2 regions of the Paenibacillus sp. FSL H7-0716 genome follow, and region 1 is predicted to be linked to the other one. Evidence: riboswitches for the same ligand, from Rfam matches in the RefSeq annotation. Region 1 holds a riboswitch; the other holds the start of a gene.
What was found. Region 1 has a riboswitch for preQ1 ahead of MHH60_RS06555 (queuosine precursor transporter). Riboswitches for the same ligand answer to the same signal wherever they lie in the genome.

Region 1 (3,528 bases):
CTTCTGCTACTTTGCCGACTCCAGAGGCAACCTCAGAATTCACATGGTTCATCTCGGTAACGGAGCGGCTCATATCTTCCTGAAGTCCAAGTAGGAAGTCACGGATCTGTTCGTTTGCGTTACGGGATTGTTCAGACAGCTTGCGCACTTCTCCAGCAACAACAGCAAAGCCGCGTCCATGCTCTCCTGCGCGTGCAGCTTCAATTGAAGCATTCAGCGACAGCATTTGGATCTGCTTCGTAATTTCAGTAATACTGTGAACGACTTCTCCGATCATTACTGAACGCTCATTCATGATTTGTAACTGATCCAGTGACTGTAGGGAAGCACGTTCAACCTGGCGCATTTGCAGCACAGCGCTTTGAGCAATTTCATTACCGCCACTTGCTTCAGCGGAAGCCTCACTGATTTGCTCCGTGACTTCATTCGCTGCTGAGGCAATACTTTGAATGCCTAAATTGATTTCTTCCATTGCTCTCGAGTTATCTGATGCACTGCTAGCGATAGTCGTACTACCTTTGCCGATTTCTACTACCGATGAGCTGGAGTGTTCTGCCATATCATTGAGAACCTCAACACGTTCTTTTAAAGAGTTGGAATCTGCAACGACAGTATTAGAGGTTACCAGTACATGTCCGATCATTTCTTTCAGGCGTTGGGTCATCGCTTGGAAGCTTACGGACAACTGTGCAACTTCGTCATTTCCTTTAATTGATAATTCTTCGGTGAAATCTCCCTCTGCGAGCCGGGCACTATAAGCTGCCAGTTTTGAGATTGGACGTGTTATACGCACACTCATAAACCATGCACCAGTTAGGCCGATGATCAACGTCAGAAGTGTGATGCCGGCACTTGTCCATAGAATGCTGTCTGTTTTTTCTTGAATGAAGCTTACGTCACTGCTTACACCGATGATCATCGTACTTCCGGGAATACCGATATAAGCTGTTTTATGTATACCATGCGCGTCGCTATATGTATCGCTTAGTCCAGTTTTTCCTTTAGAGGCTTGTTGCATTGCAGAGGATACGGTGACACTTTCTGCCCGTTGCAATTTTGCATCGTGATCTGCGGATAGAATCTCAGCTTCTTTCCCTTTCAGATTGACCAGAAAAATGGTTTCCACTCCATGTTGTTTCCTCTTTTCCTGAAAATAGAACTCGAGATTGGTGGCAGACTGATCGTTCTTATTTAGGGTTTGCTGGGCGTGCATTACGTTGAGATTCTTATATACGTCCTGAGCAGCGGCAGTAAGGATTTTGTTAATCTGCGGCATAACATAGCTGTTGAAGATACTGATAGAGATAAAATAGAAGCTGGTGCTTAACAAAAGAGACGTGAGCAACAGAACAACAAATAATAAACGCGTAAATTTGCGACTGATCGAATGCTTGATACGAAACATATCGTTCTCTCCTTTTTTTATGGACGGTGAGGTCATTTCTTTTTTGGTCTTCACTAGATACTCCATGCCAACTGCTGGAAATTGGCGACCCGAGATATATTCCATAGTTATGTCATATTTCTACTAAATGGATCGGGAATAAGGTGTTTGATACTATTCTATAGAATTAACCTCTGGATGAATAGTGAAAGTTTTGTCCTATAGAGCATTTTTTTCTGAAAAAAATGAATTATTGCTGACTATTTTAGATAATTGTCGAAAAAAAAGAACTGGAACTACCAATTTCATATAAAAATATTATTTTTATGGATTGTTTAGCGCTATTGTGATAGAGTATTAATGTTTTGTTCCGAAAATTTAATATTGTAAGCCGCGGTTCGTAACCATCCCGCGTAAACAAAACTAGGAGGAATTTCAGTAATATGTTTAATTTGCTGTGGGGAGTTTTATTTGTTATTGTCAATTTTGCTTTTTTTCTGCTCTGTTACCGCCTGTTCGGGAAAAGTGGAATGTATGCCTGGGTAGGTATTGCTACTGTAATTGCTAACATTCAGGTAGCTAAGACGATTGCTATGCCATTTGATATTGTGATGACACTCGGAAATACGATGTATGTCACTTTATATATGACCAGCGATTTACTTAATGAGAAGTACGGAAGAGCGGAAGCGCGTAAAGCGGTCTGGTTTGGTTTCTTCACCTTGCTTATGACTACAGTCATTATGCAGATGGTACTAGTATTTAAGCCGCAGGAGACCGATATCGCTCAGTCTTCTTTGGAGACGATTTTTGGGCTGATGCCTCGACTAGCTTTGGGTAGTCTTACTGCTTACTTCATTAGTCAGTTCCTAGATGTTCGGTTGTACTCTTGGATTCGTAAATATTACAGCACCTCAAGTCAGCTGTGGATTCGTTCCAACGGCAGTACGATGATTAGCTCCTTTGTGGATACACTTATCTTCTGCACCATTGCGTTTGCGGGCTTGTATGACTGGAATGTATGGCTTGAAATTTTGCTTACAACTTATCTAGCGAAGTTCTTACTAACCGCAGTAAGCACACCTATCTTATATATCGCCCGAACCTTTACTTTTGCTGAAGAGGGTACACCATCATCTGTTCAAAAGAAGGACTAAACAACAATACAGCCAGCGCGTACCGATCATAATCGATACGTGCTGGCTATTTTTTTAGTTGTAGGATGGACTTAATAGTTACATGAAAATGTGTACATAAAAATAATATAAAGCTAAAATAAGCTATCGTAGCAATTCTAGCGGATTAGTTTAACAGGAGCGCCTGCGATGGCGCTTATCACATATCCTTTGGTCTGGGCTGGACTTGCGGGGCAGTCCGATTGAAGAGAATGTATATAATCGGTAGTCACAGAAATTACGAACAGGTGTGATCAAGGATGAATCTAGTAGTGCCTATACTGCGTCATGCAGCACAGCAGCCCGACAGCATTGCCTTAACCCATGACCAAGCAAGTCATACCTATGCCACATTAGTAGAAACGATGCGGAGAATCGCGAATGGCTTACAGCAAAAGGGTCTGAGGCATGACAAAATCGCGATTTTATCTACGAATCGTATTGAATTTGTTGAGGTTTTTTTGGGGGCGATTTATGCGGGCTGTGTTCCCATTCCCTTAGATCCCAAATGGAGTGCTAATGAACTGCAGGTTATTATAGAACAGTGCCAGCCGACAATGATTTTTGCCGAGCCGGAAACCGCAAAGAATCTGGTCTTCAAGGATCAAGCGATCCCAACACTGGCCTTCTCAAATGAACGAACAGGTTCCTATGATCAGTGGCTGGCTGCCCTGAAGCCGGAGGCTGAGTTGGATGAGACGAATGAATTATTATTTATTGGCTTTACTTCAGGCACAACCGGGTTGCCCAAAGGTTATATGCGTACCCATTTATCATGGTTAAAAAGCTTTGAGGTCTCGAATATAGCTTTTGAATTGGAAGCTATGAAGGATGTTTTGGCACCAGGTCCATTTGTGCATTCCCTATCTTTATTCGCCGTTATGCAGAGTCTATATGGTGGAGCAACTTTTCATATCACACAAAAATTTAGTGCCACGCAGGTGTTAGAGCTGTGCCGGCAAATTCCGG
Region 2 (3,528 bases), on a different contig from region 1:
TGCACCAGCTACTTATGATGAAATTCAAAAGATCGTTACATATGCAGAACAAAATGGGATAACCCTTACGGTACTTGGGAATGGCTCCAATGTGATTATCCGTGATGGAGGTGTACGTGGGATCGTTCTGCAAACGGCAGGACTGACCGAAATGGGAATTCGCGACAATCTCTTATATGCGCAATGTGGTGCCAAAATAATTGATGTTTCCAGATATGCGCTTGATAAGGAACTTACGGGTCTTGAGTTCGCCTGTGGCATTCCAGGAACTGTTGGTGGAGCGCTTTATATGAACGCAGGTGCTTATGGCGGTGAGATCAAAGATGTCCTGCATAGTGCACTAGCTATAAATAAGAATGGGCAAATGGTAACTCTGCAAGGTGATGAGCTGCAATGGGGATACAGAAAAAGTGTGTTCGCAAGCGGTGAGTACATTGTACTTGAGGCCAAATTTGCTATGACTTCCGGTGATGTTTTAACGATCAAGGCAAAAATGGATGAGTTAACTTATTTACGTGAATCGAAGCAACCGCTGGAGTATCCATCCTGTGGGAGTGTATTTAAGCGGCCTCCTGGCCGTTTTGCAGGTCAGTTAATTCAAGAGAGCGGCTTACAGGGTACAAGAATCGGCGGTGCTGAGGTATCCAAGAAGCATGCGGGATTTATTGTGAATGCAGATAATGCAACAGCCAGTGATTACATCGGGCTAATCCACCATGTAAGAGCGACTGTGAAGGATAAATTCGGTGTGGATCTGGAAACTGAAGTGGAGATCATTGGAGAAGAATAAATGATAAGCAAAAAGAGCCCGCAGCGAACTGCGGGCTCTTTTTGCTTATCGTAATCATGTTCGTTTAATCTACTGAAAGGGTGTAATTAGCTCTGTCCGTAGTTATTTCTGCCTTGCGGTCGGCTAAGTCTACGATTTGAAGACCTTCAACAGCTAAATCATAAGTGGATTGTGGCAGGGATACCAGTTCACCATCGGCGTTAAGTGTGCTGCCGAAACCTCTTAATATCAGTGCACTTCCAAGATATTCATCAATAACATCGTCTGCACTCCGGAAATCTACGGACTCTAAATTGAAATGAACTTTATCCAAATCACGAAGTTCTTTCTTTTCAATAGCGATTGTTTCATTTAAATGATTGTTAAGCCAATCCATAAGCTGCTGTATACTTTGTTCCATAACATGCTCCCACCCTTAGCTCGAAGATTATTATGAATAAGTTACCCCTTTCTTAGGATTTGAATCCTTTTTTTTGCCACATCTTAATTAACCATATGAATAATTCATGTGATTAAAAAGAAATTCACGATCAAATGGCATTGTTTTTGAACTTCATAAATTCTACGTACGTAAAGAGTAGAACTTGTCAGGAGCGGGCTAGCCATGGTATAGTTCAAGACGCAATATGTTTTAAGAAGAAGTCTGCGCTAAAGTTGTGCAGGAGAGGTTCGCGAACTCCCTCTATAAAAAACTAAGAATATATTAAACAGTACAAGCGGTTGCTGTCCTTTATCCGGACGATGCTTCCGTTTCTTCTTAGTGGAGCCAAGTTTTCGAAATCTCGTTCTTCTTTCCATTACCGGCCAAGGCCGAAGGAAAAGAGAGGGGTTTTTTGTCGTGTCAGAAGGAAGATTGAAAGAGGAAATGCAAGAAGTTACTTTGCTTGGTAATCAGGGAACACAGTACAAGTTTGGTTATGATCCAGACATTCTGGAGGTGTTTGATAACAAACATCCCGGGCGTGATTATTTTGTTAAATTCAACTGCCCTGAGTTCACTAGCTTGTGTCCTGTAACGGGTCAGCCGGATTTTGCCACGCTGTATATTTCGTATATTCCTGAACAAAAAATGGTGGAATCCAAATCATTAAAGCTGTATCTGTTTAGCTTCCGCAACCATGGTGACTTTCATGAGGACTGTGTCAACATTATTATGAATGATCTGATCTCACTGATGGATCCGCGTTACATTGAGGTATGGGGCAAGTTCACTCCGCGCGGAGGCATTTCAATTGATCCTTATTGCAACTATGGAAGACCGGGTACGAAGTATGAGGCGATGGCAGAACACCGCTTAATCAATCACGACCTCTATCCAGAAAAAGTGGACAACCGCTAAATTCCAACTTGTGATAAGGAGAGATTCATATGAACAAAAAAGCACTCGTCGTATTCAGCGGCGGACAAGATAGTACCACTTGCCTGGTTTGGGCATTGCAGCAGTATGAGGAAGTGCAGGTAGTTACCTTCAACTATAATCAACGTCATGCGGCTGAAATCGAAGTTGCAACAGAGATAGCAGCTAAGTTTAATGTAAAACAGCATATTCTTGATCTGGGGCTGCTTAATCAGCTGGCACCCAATGCACTTACCCGTCAGGATATAGATATCGTGGCTGGTGAAGGGGATGAGCTTCCAAGTACTTTCGTCGATGGACGTAATTTGTTGTTTTTATCTTTTGCCGCCATATTAGCTAAACAACTGGGGTACTCCCATATCGTCACTGGGGTTTGCCAAACGGACTTTAGCGGTTATCCGGACTGCCGTGATGTTTTTGTGAAATCATTGAATGTTACGCTGAACTTATCTATGGACTATGAGTTTGCGATCCACACTCCCCTAATGTGGCTTGATAAAAAAGAAACGTGGAAAATGGCCGATGAACTGGGGTATTTTGATTATGTTCGCGAACACACACTGACCTGTTACAACGGTATTATTGGCAGTGGCTGCGGTACTTGTCCAGCCTGTCTATTGCGTCAGCGTGGTCTTGAGCAATATGAGGCAGAGAGAATGGAGGCCGGCTCTTAATGCTTAACGAGGTTTCAGTTTGCAAAATATTTACGTTCGACGCGGCACACCAGTTAGTGGGACACAAAGGGAAATGCAGCAATCTGCACGGTCATACTTATAAGCTCGAAGTCGTGCTGAAGGGCAAACCTATGGCCGCGGAAGGCCACTCGGATGAAGGTTTTGTCATTGATTTTAGCGATATCAAAATGACAGTACAACAAAGCCTTGTAGATCGTTTAGATCACGCTTTTCTTGCCATGGGAAATGAACCTGTGTTAGAGACGTTAACGAATACGGGCTCCAAAGTAGCCTTGTTGTCTTTCCGCACCACAGTGGAGAATATGTCTTCATATATTGCCTACAAGCTTAAGCAAGCAGGGTTGCCATTGTACTCGGTAAAGCTATGGGAGACTCCAACCTCTTGGGCAGAGGTGCTGGCTGAAGATGTTCCGGATGAAGGGCCATCCTACCGTTTGTATGGAGGCTGTGACTGTGAGTAAGATTCCTGTAATAGAAATGTTCGGTCCAACTATTCAAGGCGAAGGTGCGGTAATTGGAGTGAAGACGATGTTTGTCCGCACCTATGGCTGCGATTATCGCTGCGGCTGGTGTGACTCCGCTTTTACTTGGGATGGTACGGTTAAGAATAAGGTTCACATGATGGAAGCAGAAGAAATCATAAATGAATTATTGGCGTTAGCTGGAGATAATTTCGACTGTGTTAC

Region 2: linked by a shared signal. The riboswitch ahead of queF (preQ(1) synthase) and the one ahead of MHH60_RS06555 (queuosine precursor transporter) in region 1 are both predicted to bind preQ1.

Annotation. Positions count from the first base shown of each region.
Region 1 covers NZ_JBBODA010000003.1:411,287-414,814, reverse strand. Annotated here, with positions in the region: gene MHH60_RS06560 (methyl-accepting chemotaxis protein) at 1-1,405, opposite strand, end outside; PreQ1 riboswitch class I at 1,772-1,817, shown strand; gene MHH60_RS06555 (queuosine precursor transporter) at 1,828-2,541, shown strand; gene MHH60_RS06550 (AMP-binding protein) at 2,820-3,528, shown strand, end outside.
Region 2 covers NZ_JBBODA010000001.1:620,315-623,842, reverse strand. Annotated here, with positions in the region: gene murB (UDP-N-acetylmuramate dehydrogenase) at 1-790, shown strand, start outside; gene MHH60_RS02770 (hypothetical protein) at 855-1,190, opposite strand; PreQ1 riboswitch class I at 1,449-1,492, shown strand; gene queF (preQ(1) synthase) at 1,656-2,129, shown strand; gene queC (7-cyano-7-deazaguanine synthase QueC) at 2,159-2,821, shown strand; gene MHH60_RS02755 (6-pyruvoyl trahydropterin synthase family protein) at 2,821-3,303, shown strand; gene queE (7-carboxy-7-deazaguanine synthase QueE) at 3,296-3,528, shown strand, end outside.